4 regions of the Pseudomonas sp. GGS8 genome follow, and region 1 is predicted to be linked to each of the others. Evidence: predicted binding sites of a transcription regulator. Region 1 holds the regulator's gene; each other region holds the start of a gene.
The links. Region 1 encodes FliA, which starts transcription of late flagellar genes. Its sites were predicted from a motif close to CTAAAGTTTNNNNNNNNNNNGCCGNTAA; they were not measured.
Positions count from the first base shown of each region.

Region 1 (4,211 bases):
GACCGGCGTCGATCCGCGTGCGTTCGACTCGATGCGTTTCGAACTCAACAGCCTGCGTGAACTGATGGAAGTGCAGCTTGGTTCTTTGGCGTGGAATCAGCTGCAAGGCAGCCGTCCGGCCCAGGCCAACCTCTGGCGTCGCCTGCAACGCATCGGCCTGTCCGGCCCGTTGTCACGCGATCTGTTGGCGCTGATTACCGACATTGAAGAGCCTCGTCAGGCCTGGCGTATGTTGCTCGCGCACTTGGCTCGGATGATCACCACCCCGGAAGTCGAGCCATTGGAGGAGGGCGGCGTGATTGCCATGGTCGGCCCGGCCGGCATGGGCAAGACCACCACGCTGGCCAAGCTCGCGGCCCGTTATGTGCTCAAGTACGGCGCGCAGAACATCGCGCTGGTGAGCATGGACAGCTATCGCATCGGTGCTCAGGAACAGCTCAAGACGCTGGGCCGGATCCTCAATGTGTCGGTGACCCATGTCGACCCGGGTCAATCCCTGGTGCAGGCGCTGGAGCCGCTGCTGCGCAAACGCGTGGTGCTGATCGATACCGCCGGCCTTCAGGCCAGCGATCCGGCACTGCGCATGCAGCTCGAAAGCCTGGCCGGGCGCGGCATCAAATCAAAAAATTATCTGGTCTTGGCAACCACCAGCCAGAAACAGGTTCTAACCGCCGCTTATCACAGTTACAAACGCTGCGGCCTCGCCGGCTGCATCCTGACTAAACTGGATGAAACGGCAAGTCTGGGCGAGGTGTTGAGCCTGGCTATCAGTCATGAGTTGCCGGTGGCTTACCTGACCGATGGTCCGCGGATCCCGGATGATTTGCATCTGCCGCGTCGTCATCAACTGGTCAGCCGCGCCGTTAGCGTGCAAATGCAGGAAGAACCCAGCGAAGAAGCCATGGCTGACATGTTCGCTGATATTTACCACAGCCCGACCAAGCAGGTTGGCTGAGGTATTAATGAACATTTTTTGTACCTACATCGATGGTCTGCCATGCATTGTTCCGATGGTGAACGCGCAGCCAGTAATGTGGCCTCCGTCTAAGTAAGACAAGGTAAAGAAATAACATGGGCAGCATGCATCCCGTACAGGTGATCGCGGTGACCGGCGGCAAAGGTGGCGTCGGGAAGACTAACGTGTCAGTGAACTTGTCCCTGGCTCTAGCTGAGCTCGGCCGGCGCGTCATGCTGCTGGATGCCGATCTGGGGCTGGCGAACGTCGACGTTCTGTTGGGACTGACACCCAAACGCACGCTGGCCGACGTGATCGAAGGTCGCTGTGAGCTGCGTGACGTGTTATTGCAAGGGCCTGGCGGTATCCGCATCGTCCCGGCCGCCTCCGGCACCCAGAGCATGGTTCATCTGAGCCCGGCCCAGCATGCCGGCCTGATTCAGGCGTTCAGCGACATCGGCGACAACCTCGACGTATTGGTGATCGACACCGCTGCGGGCATTGGTGACTCAGTAGTCAGCTTCGTGCGCGCCGCGCAGGAAGTCTTGCTGGTGGTGTGTGACGAGCCGACCTCGATCACCGACGCCTACGCGCTGATCAAATTGCTTAACCGCGACTACGGCATGAACCGATTCCGCGTCCTGGCCAACATGGCGCAGAGCCCGCAGGAAGGCCGCAACCTGTTCGCCAAATTGACCAAGGTCACGGATCGCTTCCTTGACGTCGCCTTACAGTACGTCGGCGCAGTGCCTTACGACGAAAGCGTGCGCAAGGCGGTACAGAAGCAACGCGCGGTGTATGAAGCTTTCCCACGCTCCAAGTGCGCCCTGGCGTTCAAGGCCATTGCGCAGAAAGTCGATACCTGGCCGCTGCCGGCCAACCCGCGTGGGCACCTGGAGTTTTTCGTCGAGCGCCTCGTGCAACAAACGGCAGGACCCGTGTTATGACAGCCAGCGGTTACAACCTCTACAAGCAGTCGGCACGTGACGCGCAGTACGAGCTGATCGAGCGTTACGCGCCACTGGTCAAACGCATTGCCTACCACTTGCTGGCGCGTCTGCCGGCCAGTGTCCAGGTCGAAGACCTGATTCAGGCCGGGATGATCGGCCTGCTAGAAGTATCAACCAAATATGACGCCAGCAAAGGCGCGAGTTTCGAGACGTACGCGGGTATTCGAATCCGCGGCGCGATGCTCGATGAAGTGCGCAAGGGGGACTGGGCGCCACGTTCGGTCCACCGCAATACCCGCATGGTCAGCGACGCGATTCGCTCGATTGAAGCTAAAACCGGCCGTGACGCTAAAGATCACGAAGTTGCGGCCGAACTCCAATTGAGTCTCGACGATTATTACGGGATTTTGAACGACACCCTGGGCAGCCGGTTATTCAGCTTCGACGATCTGTTGCAGGACGGCGAACACGAAGGGCTGCATGAGGATGGCGCGAGTGCTCATCTCGAGCCGTCACGCGATCTGGAAGATGAACGCTTCCAGGCGGCGCTGGCGGACGCGATTGCCAATTTGCCGGAGCGTGAGCGACTGGTGTTGGCGCTGTACTACGACGAAGAGTTGAATCTCAAGGAAATCGGTGAGGTCCTGGGGGTCAGTGAATCTCGGGTCAGCCAGTTACACAGCCAGTGCGCGGCCCGTTTGCGGGGGCGTTTGGGGGAGTGGCGAGCGCGCTGAAGGCAGTGTGGGGACACTGCGAATGGAGCTGGTGTGGTGTTGAACCGTACCGGTCTCGATCTGTTGTGCTCCAGACAGTCATTGAGTGCTTTGCCGGATTGATTGAAATGGCGCGCCCAGGTGCTGGGCGCGTTTAAGACTGCTTGGAGGTCGAATTGGACAAGAACATGAAAATCCTCATCGTTGATGACTTCTCAACGATGCGGCGGATCATAAAAAACCTGTTGCGTGACCTTGGGTTCACCAACACCGCCGAGGCCGATGACGGATTGACCGGGTTGCCGATGCTGCAAAGCGGTAACTTCGATTTTCTGGTGACCGACTGGAACATGCCCGGGATGACCGGCATCGACCTGCTTCGTGCGGTGCGCGCCGATGAAAGGCTCAAGCATCTGCCGGTGCTGATGGTGACCGCTGAAGCCAAGCGCGAGCAGATCATCGAAGCGGCCCAGGCCGGTGTTAACGGCTATGTGGTCAAACCCTTCACGGCCCAGGCGTTGAAAGAAAAAATCGAGAAGATTTTCGAACGCATCGGTTGAGAAACTGCGCCACGGGGGAGCTATGGAGCATATCGAATCTTCAAAGGGCGATTTTGAGTCGACCCTGAAAAAACACGCGGTCGAACTGGTCGAAAGCCTTGAAAAGGGCAGGTTCGGCGACGCTGTGCAACTGATCCATGAGCTCAACCAGACCCGTGACCGTGGCCTGTATCAGGAAGTGGGCAAGCTCACCCGCGAGCTGCATAGCGCGATCGTCAATTTCCAGATTGACCCGCACATGCCGCAAGCCGAGGAAGTGTCTCAGATCACGGATGCCACCGAGCGCCTGTCCTATGTGGTCAAGCTGACCGAGGCCGCGGCCAACCGCACCATGGACCTGGTGGAGAACGCCACGCCGCTGATCAACAGCCTGAGCGACGAAGCTCAGGCGCTGAGCACGGATTGGGGACGGTTCATGCGCCGCGAAGTCGGGGCTGAAGAGTTCCGCGAGTTGGCCCGGCGGGTCGACGGTTTCCTGACACGCAGCAGTGAAGACAACCGCGTCGTGTCGAGCAACCTCAACGACATTCTGCTGGCCCAGGATTACCAGGACCTCACCGGTCAGGTGATCAAGCGTGTGACCCAACTGGTCACCGAAGTTGAAAGCAACCTGCTCAAGCTCGTACTCATGGCCAGTCAGGTAGACCGCTTTGCGGGTATCGAACATGACCGTGAAGCGATGCTGGCTGAAAAAGATCCACAAAAACATCTCTCTCAGGGTGAAGGTCCGCAGATTCATGCCGATAAAAGAGAAGACGTTGTGTCCGGTCAGGACGATGTGGACGATTTGTTATCCAGCCTAGGATTTTAGAGTTTTAGCATTTTAGGTTTTTTAGGTTTTTAGACCTCAGGAGCACCCCCTTAATGAGCTTCGGCGCCGATGAAGAGATCCTTCAGGATTTCCTGGTTGAGGCCGGCGAGATTCTAGAGCAACTGTCCGAGCAGCTGGTCGAGCTGGAAAGCCGACCCGATGATGCGGACTTGCTCAATGCAATTTTTCGCGGTTTTCACACTGTAAAAGGGGGCGCCGGCT
Region 1 covers NZ_JALJWF010000001.1:3,653,104-3,657,314, forward strand. The annotation lists gene flhF (flagellar biosynthesis protein FlhF) at 1-955, shown strand, start outside; gene fleN (flagellar synthesis regulator FleN) at 1,072-1,902, shown strand; gene fliA (RNA polymerase sigma factor FliA) at 1,899-2,639, shown strand; gene J3D54_RS16520 (chemotaxis response regulator CheY) at 2,807-3,178, shown strand; gene J3D54_RS16525 (protein phosphatase CheZ) at 3,201-3,989, shown strand; gene J3D54_RS16530 (chemotaxis protein CheA) at 4,043-4,211, shown strand, end outside.

Region 2 (4,211 bases), 3.4 Mb from region 1:
ACTCTTCTTCCGGCTTCTTGCCCTCGTCGACCAGCTTGCGCAGGTAATCCAGCGCTTGCCGGCCGTCGTTCAACGCCACCACTTCGACACCGATCGTTTGCAGGCAACGGGTCACCTGCTTGCGCGCCACCGACGAGTCATCGACCGTCAATACACACAAAGAGAGCGCCTTGTGCTGGGTTTCAACATCGACCACGCCCACCGAAATCGCTTCCGGTGTCGGCGCCACTTCCGCCAGCACCTTCTCGACGTCGATGATTTCGACTAACTGATTGTCGACCCGAGTCACAGCCGTCAGGTAGTGATCGCGCCCCGTCCCCTTGGGTGGCGGATGAATCTCCTCCCAGTTCATGTTGACGATGCGCTCCACCGACCGAACCAGGAAACCCTGGGTCTTGGTGTTGTACTCCGTGATGATCACGAAGGGATTGCTCTGGTCCAGCAACCGACCGGCACCGGTCGCCATCGCCAGATCCAGAATCGGAATGGTTGCCCCCCGAATATTCGCCACACCGCACACGACAGGACTGGACTTGGGCATCAGGGTCAGCTTGGGGCATTGCAGCACCTCGCGAACCTTGAACACGTTGATCCCATACAGCTGCTGGCCGTCGAGACGGAACAACAACAGCTCAAGGCGATTCTGCCCTACCAGTTGCGTGCGCTGGTTCACCGAATCCATTACACCAGCCATGCCCAGACTCCTACACCAACGCTAAGTGTGTTGCGACGCACATTCATCACGAAACGGCACGGCGCTTGCTTTTTAACTCTTATGAACACAGAACCGACATTTTTCCGACACCTGACATCAACCTGCCGCAGATTGCTCTGTGCGATGTCGGCCGTTTGCCTGTTCAACGCTGGCAGCCCTGCCCTTGCTGATACGGTTACCTTGCCTGACATGCTTATCGGCGTCACCCAAGGCTTTCTTGAATTCACCGTAGAGGACTATCTGGCCACCAGTCAAACGCAAGGTCGTTACGAAATCCAGGTCAATCAGCTCGATCCACGCCTGCGCATGCCTATGTGCGACAAGGAATTGACAGCCACCCTCGAGAGCCCAGCAAGGCCTCTGGGGCGGGTCACGGTCAAGGTTCGCTGCGATGGCGCCTCGCCCTGGACCGTCTTCGTGCCCGCTCAAGTGAAGCTGTTTCGCGACATCGTGACGACCACTCGTCCGCTCAAGCGCACAGGGATTATCGAACCTCAGGACGTAACCCTGCGCGAGCGCGATATCAGCCTGATAAATCAGGGGTTTCTGACTTCTGTCGATCAGGCGATCGGGCAAAAACTTACCCGACCAATGGTCGCCGATCAGATCATCACGCTGGTGCATCTCGAACAGGCGGAAGTGGTTCGCAAGGGCGACCAGGTGGTGATCACCGCCCGCAGTGGTACGCTCAGTGTGCGCATGCCGGGTGAAGCGCTGTCCAACGGCGGCCTGAGCGAACAGATTCGCGTGAAGAACCTTAATTCCCAACGGGTCATCAAGGCGCAAGTCACTGCGCCCGGCCAGGTGGAAGTGGCCATGTAGGGGCTCTGAGTTTGTGAAGTGATGGCGCGCCGCCTGGCGGTTGCCTAAACTGTGCCGCATGCAGGGCATGCGCTGGCGCATGCAAGCTCATTGATAAATGGGCCTAAAGTTTTTCGGGGAATCGCCGAAAACATGGCAAGCGTCCAAATATCCAGAGGTTTTTTGTCATGGTCATCGATTTCAGTCGTTTAAACAGCTCCTCGTCACTTACGGGCAGTACGCGTACCAGCACCGCGAAGGAAACCGCCGAAGCCGGCCAATCCGCGCCGCTGAATACCCCGGCCGAACAGGCCAGTACCACCAAAAGCGGGGAATCGGTACACCTCAGCAATGAGGCTCAACAGTTGCAGAAGGTCACTGACAAGCTGCGCGATCAGCCTGCCGTCGACAACGCCCGCGTGGCCGAGTTGAAAGCAGCGATTGCCGATGGCAGCTATAAAGTCGACAGCAACCGTGTAGCCAGCAAACTGCTCAACTTCGAAGCCCAGCGCTAGGCCACGGCCCGCGCCAGGCTTTTGGACGCTTAAAACCCAAGGCCAGCCATGCACGACACTCATTTACTGCAACTGATCATCGACGACTTTGCCCCGGCGCAACAACTGCTGGAGCTACTGCAAACCGAGTCCCTCGCCTTGCACGGTCGCGACATGCCACTGCTCGAAGACATTCTGGCGCATAAACAAGCATTGATCATTCTGCTCGAACAGCATGGCCGCAAGCGCAGTGAAATCCTCACCAGCCTCAACCTGCCAACCAACCGCCAGGGTCTGGAGCAACTCGCCAGCCAGTCGAGCATTGGCGAACGGTTGCTGGGACAGAGCGACGTGCTGACCGACCTCCTGGCCCAGTGCCAGGCCGCCAATGCCAACAATGGCCAGTCGATTCTGGTGCAGCAGGCCGCCACGGCCAACCAGCTGAAAATCCTCACCGGTGGCGAGCCGCCAGCGCTCTACGATGCCCGCGGATCAACCTCCAAGCTCGCCAAGCCACGCCAGCTCAGTCAGGCTTGAGCCTTTCAATGAGCACGCCCTATCAAGACGTGCAACATGCTGGCAGAATGCCGGCTAGTCGTCATATTTGTCTGGAGATTGATACCCCGTGTTCAATGCCTTAAATGCGGAAGATGCTCCGCAGCCACCCAAGGTGCTCACCACGCCCCTGGAAATCTCCGGCAATCTGCGTCAGCTGCAAGACAGCCATGACCCGCTGATCATCACGTTCCACGAGCGCAGCCAGCGCTTCCAGAGTTATCTGGTGGACGTCGATCGTGACAGCAACATGATTGCCCTGGACGAAATGATCCCGCGCGACGGCGAACGTTTTCTGCTGGCCGGCGAACCATTCAAGGTTGAAGGCTTCCACGACGGCGTGCGCATCGCCTGGGAAAGCAATGGCCCGCTGACCATCGACGAATCCGGCGATGGCCGCTGCTACCGTGGCACACTGCCCGATGAGGTGGTTTACCACCAACGCCGCAATGCTTTCCGTGCTGCATTGAAACTGGCACAACTGGTCAATGTCGAGCTGGGGGGTGAGAAACTCAAGTCGCCCATCGGCGGCAAACTGCTGGACATCTCCGCCACCGGCTGCAAATTGCGCTTCGACGGCGACATCACCGCCAGGCTGCAATTGGGTCAGGTCTACGACCGCTTCATCGCCGCCCTGCCCTTTGGCAGCATGACGGCCCCGGTCGAGTTGCGTTACCTGCACTTTGAAGAAAAGATCAACACCACCTTCGCCGGCGTGCGTTTTCACAACATGAGCGGCCTGGTGCAACGGCAAGTCGAGCGGTTTGTCTATCAGCTTCAGCGTGAAGCGCGACGCTTTGACAAAGACGACTTCTGATACACCCCATCAATAAAAAACGGGCAGTCCCTTGCGGTGACTGCCCGTTTTTTTATGCCTGGATCAAGGCCTCGCTTCGGTAAAACTTTGCTCGCGTCCTGCGTCCGGGTCTTCTGATTCCGAAACCGTTTCAGGTTCTGCTTCGGGCTCGGCATCCGGATCGACATCAGGCTCCGGGTTGACCGGATTCTGCATCTGATCCTGCACCACCTGCTCATCGACACGCGGGTCAAGGCACGCCACCAGTGGCGAACTCGACATGCTGTCGGGCATGGCCACGTGATGCAGCGGGGCATCGTCCACCTGATGCAGGTTGGTGACTGCTTTCGGACGGATTCGCCACACCAGCACCAGCGCGAAGAAGCTGAAGAAAGCATAGAGCATCTGGCTGCCGAATAACTTCATCAGCACCCCGGCCACCAGCGGTCCGATGCTCGCGCCGACACCGTAGGTCACCAGCAGCATCGCCGTCAGCGACACCCGGCGATCACCCTCGACGTGGTCGTTGGAGAACGCTACCGCCAACGGGTACAGACAGAACTGCACCAACGAGCAGAGGAATCCGGCGATGAACAGCACCTCCAGCGGCACCTGCTGCATGATCGCCAGCGGCAACGCGGCCAGTGCCAGGGTGAACGCAAAACTGCGGATCAACATTGCCCGGTCATAGCGGTCCGACAGCCAACCCAACGGCCACTGCACCACCAGCCCCGCAAAAATGCAGCTCCCCATGAACAGACCGACCTGTTCGGTGGACAACCCTTGCTGCGAGGCATACAGCGGCGCCAGACCGTAGAACGAACCGACGATCAACCCCGACCCCAATACC
Region 2 covers NZ_JALJWF010000001.1:229,412-233,622, forward strand. The annotation lists gene J3D54_RS01085 (chemotaxis protein CheV) at 1-694, opposite strand, end outside; gene flgA (flagellar basal body P-ring formation chaperone FlgA) at 776-1,537, shown strand; gene flgM (flagellar biosynthesis anti-sigma factor FlgM) at 1,705-2,031, shown strand; gene J3D54_RS01100 (flagella synthesis protein FlgN) at 2,080-2,547, shown strand; gene J3D54_RS01105 (flagellar brake protein) at 2,636-3,382, shown strand; gene J3D54_RS01110 (MFS transporter) at 3,446-4,211, opposite strand, start outside.
Region 2: a site for FliA is predicted at 1,641-1,668, ahead of flgM (flagellar biosynthesis anti-sigma factor FlgM). Genes of this name have one in related genera too.

Region 3 (4,211 bases), 1.9 Mb from region 1:
GTCGGTCCCTAAGGCGAGGCTGAAAAGCGTAGTCGATGGAAAACAGGTTAATATTCCTGTACTTCTGGTTATTGCGATGGAGGGACGGAGAAGGCTAGGCCAGCTTGGCGTTGGTTGTCCAAGTTTAAGGTGGTAGGCTGGAATCTTAGGTAAATCCGGGATTCTAAGGCCGAGAGCTGATGACGAGTGTTCTTTTAGAACACGAAGTGGTTGATGCCATGCTTCCAAGAAAAGCTTCTAAGCTTCAGGTAACCAGGAACCGTACCCCAAACCGACACAGGTGGTTGGGTAGAGAATACCAAGGCGCTTGAGAGAACTCGGGTGAAGGAACTAGGCAAAATGGCACCGTAACTTCGGGAGAAGGTGCGCCGGTGAGGGTGAAGCATTTACTGCGTAAGCCCACGCCGGTCGAAGATACCAGGCCGCTGCGACTGTTTATTAAAAACACAGCACTCTGCAAACACGAAAGTGGACGTATAGGGTGTGACGCCTGCCCGGTGCCGGAAGGTTAATTGATGGGGTTAGCTAACGCGAAGCTCTTGATCGAAGCCCCGGTAAACGGCGGCCGTAACTATAACGGTCCTAAGGTAGCGAAATTCCTTGTCGGGTAAGTTCCGACCTGCACGAATGGCGTAACGATGGCGGCGCTGTCTCCACCCGAGACTCAGTGAAATTGAAATCGCTGTGAAGATGCAGTGTATCCGCGGCTAGACGGAAAGACCCCGTGAACCTTTACTATAGCTTTGCACTGGACTTTGAATTTGCTTGTGTAGGATAGGTGGGAGGCTTTGAAGCGTGGACGCCAGTTCGCGTGGAGCCATCCTTGAAATACCACCCTGGCAACTTTGAGGTTCTAACTCAGGTCCGTTATCCGGATCGAGGACAGTGTATGGTGGGTAGTTTGACTGGGGCGGTCTCCTCCTAAAGAGTAACGGAGGAGTACGAAGGTGCGCTCAGACCGGTCGGAAATCGGTCGTAGAGTATAAAGGCAAAAGCGCGCTTGACTGCGAGACAGACACGTCGAGCAGGTACGAAAGTAGGTCTTAGTGATCCGGTGGTTCTGTATGGAAGGGCCATCGCTCAACGGATAAAAGGTACTCCGGGGATAACAGGCTGATACCGCCCAAGAGTTCATATCGACGGCGGTGTTTGGCACCTCGATGTCGGCTCATCACATCCTGGGGCTGAAGCCGGTCCCAAGGGTATGGCTGTTCGCCATTTAAAGTGGTACGCGAGCTGGGTTTAGAACGTCGTGAGACAGTTCGGTCCCTATCTGCCGTGGACGTTTGAGATTTGAGAGGGGCTGCTCCTAGTACGAGAGGACCGGAGTGGACGAACCTCTGGTGTTCCGGTTGTCACGCCAGTGGCATTGCCGGGTAGCTATGTTCGGAATAGATAACCGCTGAAAGCATCTAAGCGGGAAACTAGCCTCAAGATGAGATCTCACTGGGACCTTGAGTCCCCTGAAGGGCCGTCGAAGACTACGACGTTGATAGGTTGGGTGTGTAAGCGCTGTGAGGCGTTGAGCTAACCAATACTAATTGCCCGTGAGGCTTGACCATATAACACCCAAGCAATTTGAGTCGAAAGGCCAGATTGCGGTGTGTGAAGACGCAATGAACCGAAAGTTCGCACAACACACAAACTATCGCATACCCAATTTGCTGAAGCGTCGAAAGACGGTTCGGTACCCGAATTTCTTGACGACCATAGAGCATTGGAACCACCTGATCCCATCCCGAACTCAGAAGTGAAACGATGCATCGCCGATGGTAGTGTGGGGTTTCCCCATGTGAGAGTAGGTCATCGTCAAGATTAAATTCCGAAACTCCTATCTGCGTATGCAGGTAGGGGTTTTGTTTTTAGTAGAAGTCACCAAATTTTCTGGCGCGTTACCCCTGTAACGAGCTGGTCACAGAATTTCTTGACGACCATAGAGCATTGGAACCACCTGATCCCATCCCGAACTCAGCAGTGAAACGATGCATCGCCGATGGTAGTGTGGGGTTTCCCCATGTGAGAGTAGGTCATCGTCAAGATTGAATTCCGAAACCCCTGTCTGCTTATGCAGACAGGGGTTTTGTCTTTCTGGGCTTACAGAAGTTTAAGTTCAAAGCGGGTCAAATCCAGGTCTGCGTGCCTCGCTACTCCTTCGAACCCGTATCACCAGATATAGACCCCCCTCACCAATAACATCCCAACCCAAACACCCAACACCGCGATCATGGCTTGCGGTGAGCCCAATAATTCGTCCCTCTAGTACGCCGTTCGGCGGTTATCCGATGGGTTTTGTACAAATCCCTAAGTTTTCTCCTGCTCGTGCCGAAAGACTGATGACACATGCGCGCACCAAAGTAGAGCGGCTCCAGAATGCCGTCTGCGCTGTTACATGGAATGTTGCAACCCAGAACGCATCCCCACTTTTGGCATAAGAAGTCCCATGAAATGAATCTCAAATTCAGCCATAAAATCCTGCTGGCCGCTTCAGGCGTCGTGGTGCTGGCGTTTGCGTTGTTCACTTTGTACAACGACTATCTGCAGCGAAACACCATTCGGCAAAACCTCGAGTCCTCCGTTGAGCAAGCCGGCGATCTGACCGCCAGCAGCGTGCAGAACTGGATGAGCGGCCGCGTGTTGGTCCTGGAAAACCTTGCGCAAAACGTTGCCCATCAAGGTGCCAATGCCGACCTGCCGGGGCTGGTCGATCAACCGGCCCTCACCTCGAACTTCCAGTTCACCTACGTTGGGCAGGCCAATGGCATGTTCACCCAGCGCCCTGACGCGAAGATGCCGGACGGCTACGATCCGCGTCAGCGCCCTTGGTACAAACAAGCCGTAGTCGCTGACAAAACCATGCTGACTCCGCCTTATATGGCCGCAGTCGGCGGGCTGGTGGTGACCATCGCCATGCCGGTGAAAAAGAACGGTGAACTGCTGGGCGTGGTCGGCGGTGACCTGAGCCTGGAAACTCTGGTGAAGATCATCAACTCGGTGGACTTCGGTGGCATCGGTCACGCATTCCTGGTCAGTGCCGACGGTCAGGTGATCGTCAGTCCGGACAAGGATCAGGTGATGAAGAACCTGAAAGACATCTATCCAGGTTCCAGTGTCCGCTTCGAGAAAGGCATCCAGGAAGTCGAACTGAACAAGCAGGACCGCATCCTCTCGTTCACGCCGGTGAGCGGTTTGCCGAATGCCGAGTGGTACGTAGGCCTGTCGATCGACAAGGCTAAGGCCTACGCACCACTGAGCCAGTTCCGTACTTCGGCGTTGATCGCGATGTTCGTCGCCGTGACCGCCATTGCCGTGCTGCTGAGTTTGCTGATCAGCGTGCTGATGCGTCCGCTGACCACGATGGGCCGTGCGATGCAGGACATCGCTCAGGGTGAGGGTGACCTGACCCGTCGTCTGGTCGTAGAAAGCAAAGACGAGTTCGGCGAGTTGGGCGGGGCCTTCAACCAGTTCGTGGAGCGGATTCACGCATCGATTTGCGAAGTGTCCTCGGCGACCCGCCAGGTTCATGATCTGTCGCAACGGGTGATGGCATCGTCCAACGCCTCGATCATCGGCTCCGACGAACAAAGCGCCCGCACCAACAGCGTGGCTGCGGCGATCAACCAATTGGGCGCCGCCACCCAGGAAATCGCCCGCAATGCCGCCGATGCTTCGCAACACGCCAGCGGCGCGAGCGAGCAGGCCGATGACGGCCGTCAGGTAGTGGAACAAACCATCCTGGCCATGACCGAACTGTCGCAGAAAATCAGCTTGTCCTGCACGCAGATCGAAACCCTGAACGCGAGCACCGACAACATCGGCCACATTCTGGACGTGATCAAAGGCATCTCCCAGCAGACCAATTTGCTGGCGCTCAACGCGGCCATCGAAGCGGCCCGTGCCGGTGAGGCTGGTCGTGGTTTTGCGGTGGTGGCGGATGAGGTGCGCAACCTGGCGCATCGCACCCAAGAATCGGCGGAAGAGATCCACAAGATGATCAGCTCGCTGCAGATCGGTTCTCGCGAAGCGGTGACCACGATGAACGCCAGTCAGGTGTCCAGCGAGCAGAGTGTCGAAGTGGCGAACCAGGCCGGGCTGCGACTGGTCAGCGTGACCCAGCGCATCGGCGAAATCGACGGCATGAACCAATCGGTGGCCGCTGCGACCGAAGAGCAGACGGCCGTGGTGGAAACCCTCAACGTCGATGTCAATCAGAT
Region 3 covers NZ_JALJWF010000001.1:1,731,543-1,735,753, reverse strand. The annotation lists rRNA gene J3D54_RS07555 (23S ribosomal RNA) at 1-1,562, shown strand, start outside; rRNA gene rrf (5S ribosomal RNA) at 1,700-1,815, shown strand; rRNA gene rrf (5S ribosomal RNA) at 1,924-2,039, shown strand; gene J3D54_RS07540 (methyl-accepting chemotaxis protein) at 2,446-4,211, shown strand, end outside.
Region 3: a site for FliA is predicted at 2,302-2,329, ahead of J3D54_RS07540 (methyl-accepting chemotaxis protein). Genes of this name have one in related genera too.

Region 4 (4,211 bases), 2.4 Mb from region 1:
CATGTTGCTGAAAATAGGACTTGAGTCTTTCCATTACTGATCTTCCGTGATTCCGAAAACAAACTTGCAGTGAGTCGAGTCATTGCGACGCTGCAGTGACGCAGCCAGAAACAGAAAAGCCACTCATGGTGGCTTTTCCGCAGGTTATTGCTTGGGCGGTACAGCGGGTTTGGGCGGCTCGCCCGGCTTCGGCGCCGGATTATCAAACAGATTCAAACGCTCACGAAGCTCGTGTGCCGGCAGCGGTTCTTTATCCGCCGGCAATGCGTTCGGATCGGCTGGAGGCGCATGCACTTCGCCCGGGCCGCCCTGCCCTTGCGTCGGCACTGGCGCCGGCTCGGCACCTTGTTCGCCTTCAATGGCCCGCTGGGCTTTTTTGGTCAGCACCACGATGTCGATGCGGCGGTTGACCGGATTGAACGGGTTCTCCCTGTCAAACAGCGCCGAGGAGGCATAACCGACGACTCGTGCGACCTGAGCGTCCGGATAACTGCCGGCGACCAATGCACGGCGAGCCGCGTTGGCGCGGTTGGCCGAGAGTTCCCAGTTGCCGAAATCGCCGGTGCCCGAGTACGGCTTGGCATCAGTGTGGCCGCTGATGCTGATCTTGTTCGGCACCGCTTTGATGGTGTCGGCCATGGCCAGCAGGATGTCTTCGAAATACGGTTTCAGACGCGCACTGCCGGAGTCGAACATCGGGCGGTTTTCAGCGTCCATAATCTGGATGCGCAAACCGTCCTGGGTAATCTCGAAGAGGATCTGGTCCTTGAATTTCTGCAACTGCGGATTTTCATCAACCTTGTTCTGCAACTCTTGCAGCAACAGCTCCAGGCGTTCCTTCTCGACCTGCTCGGCCATGCCTTCGACCTGTTCGGAGTCGATCGTCACCTTGTCCGGCTGAGGCTGGGACTTGACCTCGGGGTTGAGGGTGCTCTCCGGCGCCAGGGTCGGCGTACCGCCCAGATCGATGATGTACGGCGTGCCGCTTTCGGAAAAACCGACCGGGTCCTTGAAGTAACCGGCGATGGCGATCTTCTGTTCCGGCGTTGCCGTGGACAACAGCCACAGCACCAGGAAGAACGCCATCATCGCCGTCGCGAAGTCCGCGAAGGCGATTTTCCAGGCGCCCCCGTGATGCCCTCCGGCGATGCGCTTGACGCGCTTGATGATTATCGGCTGGTTATTTTCCATGACTTAACGACCGCGAACCGCTTGTTCCAGCTCAGCGAAGCTAGGACGGTGCGCCGGGTACAGAACCTTGCGACCGAACTCCACCGCCAGCGACGGCGGCATGCCGGAAGCCGAAGCCACCAGCGAAGCCTTGATGGCTTCGTAGGTGTTCAGTTCTTCCTTGGCATCGTGAGCCAGGGAGTGGGCCAGCGGACCGAAGAAACCGTAAGCCGCGAGAATACCGAAGAAGGTACCCACCAGTGCCGCACCCACGTGCAAACCGATGGATTTCTGATCGCCTTCACCAAGGGAGGCCATGGTCACCACGATACCCAATACCGCCGCAACGATACCGAAACCAGGCATGGCATCGGCGATGCCGTTCACCGCGTGGGACGGGTGCTCGAGGTCTTCCTTGAGGCTGTAGAGTTCCATGTCGAACAGGCCTTCCAGCTCATGAGGAGCCATGTTGCCGGAGGACATGATGCGCAGGTAATCGCAGATGAACGCGGTCATGCGTTCGTCTTTGAGCACCGCCGGGTACTTGGCGAAGATTGGGCTCGCGGCGGCATCTTCGATGTCGCCCTCGATCGCCATCATGCCTTCGCGACGGCTCTTGTTGAGGATCTCGTAAATCAGGCCCAGCACTTCAAGGTAGAAGGTATGGTTGAAACGTGAACTGAACATGCCCAAGGATTTCTTGAGCACATGCATCGTCATGTAACCAGGGTTGGCCTGCAGAAATGCGCCAAGAGCCGCCCCCCCGATAATCATCACCTCGAAAGGCTGGATGAGAGCGGCAATCTTGCCGTGGGAAAGCACGTATCCGCCGAGCACGCTCGCGAATACGACGATGATGCCGATAATTTTAGCCATAGGTAGGAGAGCACTTACTGAGTCGGGTTCAAGGTCATATTCGGAAGTTAAAAAATCTCTTCTTCTACTTATCGGCAAAACTGCGCCAGACTATAGCCAGTTAAGGCGAAAAGCTAATTTGACCCGTTCAGGGCATAGGTAAAGCAGACGATGATCGCGTCCAGACATGGCTAACGAAACGAACGTCCCAACGCCAAAACCAACCACGCTTGAAGACTGGGTCAAGCTTCTCGATGGCGTACGCCTGCCGGTTCCGCAAGCCAGCCACGACCGTGTCTGCAAAGCCATCCGCGATAACCGCAGCTCGCTGCGCGACATCGCCGACCTGATGCAGGAAAGCCCGGCCCTGGCCTTGAGCGTGATTCGCGAAGCCAACCGTCACACCCATGGCAGCATGACCGAGCCTGCTGAAAACCTTGAGGTGGCGATCAATCGCCTCGGTTTGAAACGCACTGAAGAATTACTCGAGCGCTTGCCCGCCGAACCCCAATCGCAGATCCCCGTCGCCCTGCGCCAGCTTCAACTGATCAGCCAGCACGCCACTCAACAGGCCAACGGTTTTTTCGCCAGTCGTCTGGCACGGCTGTGGCAAGACATCCACTGGGGCAGCCTGCTGTTTCTCTCGCCACTCTGGCCCATGGCGTTGACCCATCCGCAGTTGCTTGAAGAGTGGGAGCTGCGGGTCATCCATAAAGGCGAGTCGGCGCGCAAAGTCGAGAAGCAATTATTCGGTGTTCGCCTGCTGGATATCTGTCTGGCGCTGGTGGACACCTGGCACTTGCCGATCTGGGTGCAGCAAGGTTATCGGCTGCTGCGCAGCGAACAACGTGAACTGGTGAAAGTCCTGCGCATCGCACGCGACAGTGATCACCCGCTGCGGCAACAGAACCGCCTCGATGATGACCCGACGTTGCGCCGCTGGCTCAATCAGCCCGCCAATACCGTACTGCTGGCCAACGGTCTGGCGCTGTCGTCACAACACGCCTGGGACAGTCCCCACTGCGAGCGCTGGCAATACCTGACTAGCCTTTACCTGCAAATGCCTATGGAGGAGGTGCAGCAACAATTGCACCAGCAGGCCGCCAACAGCGCTCGTCAACACGCCATGCCGGACCTCTGGCACTCGGCCGAGTCGCTGATCTGGCCACCGGGCGCGAACCGCGTTCACGCCGGTTTGTTGCCCGCCCCGGCGCCGACCGCCGAAGACTTGGCGAAGTGGCGCAAGCAATGCGCCGAATTGCTGGTGGAGCCGAGCCGTTTTACCAATGCCATGCATTTGACTACATCGGCCCGGGATGCCTTGGTGGCGTGTGGCATGCGGCGGGTGATGATTCTGATGGCCGACCGCACACACGCCAATTTGCGTGTGCACCAGACCGCCGGGCTGCCCAAGGAAGTGGCCGGCCTGAACCTGGTGGTCAGCCAGAGCACCGTACTGCAACGCCTGCTCGCGCAACAGGCCCAGGTGCGCCTGACGCCGGCCAACAACGCACAATTCTCGGCCCTGCTGCCAGCCAGCCTGCGTCAATCGTTCAGTGGCGAACACCTGCTGCTGCGCTCACTGGTCAACAACGGCCGGGTGATCATGATCGTGGTAGCGGATCAGGGCGGCGGGCCATTCTCGGAAATCACCGTGCAAGCTTTCGGCAAAACCGCGCAATGCATCGAAAAGGCCCTGCACAGCTTTAGCCACCGCTAGGGCCGTGTAGCAGCCTTCGACAGCTGCTACGGATCGCATTGCGGCTTGACTGACCGGCATTAACCACCAGAGCCTGTTTACCGTTATTTCCTGCCCCAAAATAACTGATAACAGGCGCTCATGACGCTGCGCTACAATCCTCCCCTTTGTGCTCTGGAGACCTCACATGTCTGACTTCTCTGGCTTGGCGCTGGTGATCGAACCGAGCGACCTGCTCACGCGTCTCGACTCCCGCGAACTGATTCTGGTGGACCTGACCAGCAGCGCCCGCTATGCCGAAGGGCATATCCCCGGTGCACGCTTTGTCGATCCAAAACGCACTCAGCTGGGTCAGGCACCTGCGCCGGGCCTGTTGCCGAGCCACGCCGCGCTTGAAGCATTGTTCGGCGAACTGGGGCACAACCCTGATGCGGTCTACGTCGTCTATGACGACGAAGGCGGCGGTTGGGCCGGGCGCTTTATCTGG
Region 4 covers NZ_JALJWF010000001.1:1,285,424-1,289,634, forward strand. The annotation lists gene J3D54_RS05650 (sterol desaturase family protein) at 1-34, opposite strand, end outside; gene motB (flagellar motor protein MotB) at 145-1,191, opposite strand; gene motA (flagellar motor stator protein MotA) at 1,195-2,046, opposite strand; gene J3D54_RS05665 (HDOD domain-containing protein) at 2,213-3,745, shown strand; gene rhdA (thiosulfate sulfurtransferase) at 3,912-4,211, shown strand, end outside.
Region 4: a site for FliA is predicted at 2,115-2,142, ahead of motA (flagellar motor stator protein MotA). Genes of this name have one in related genera too.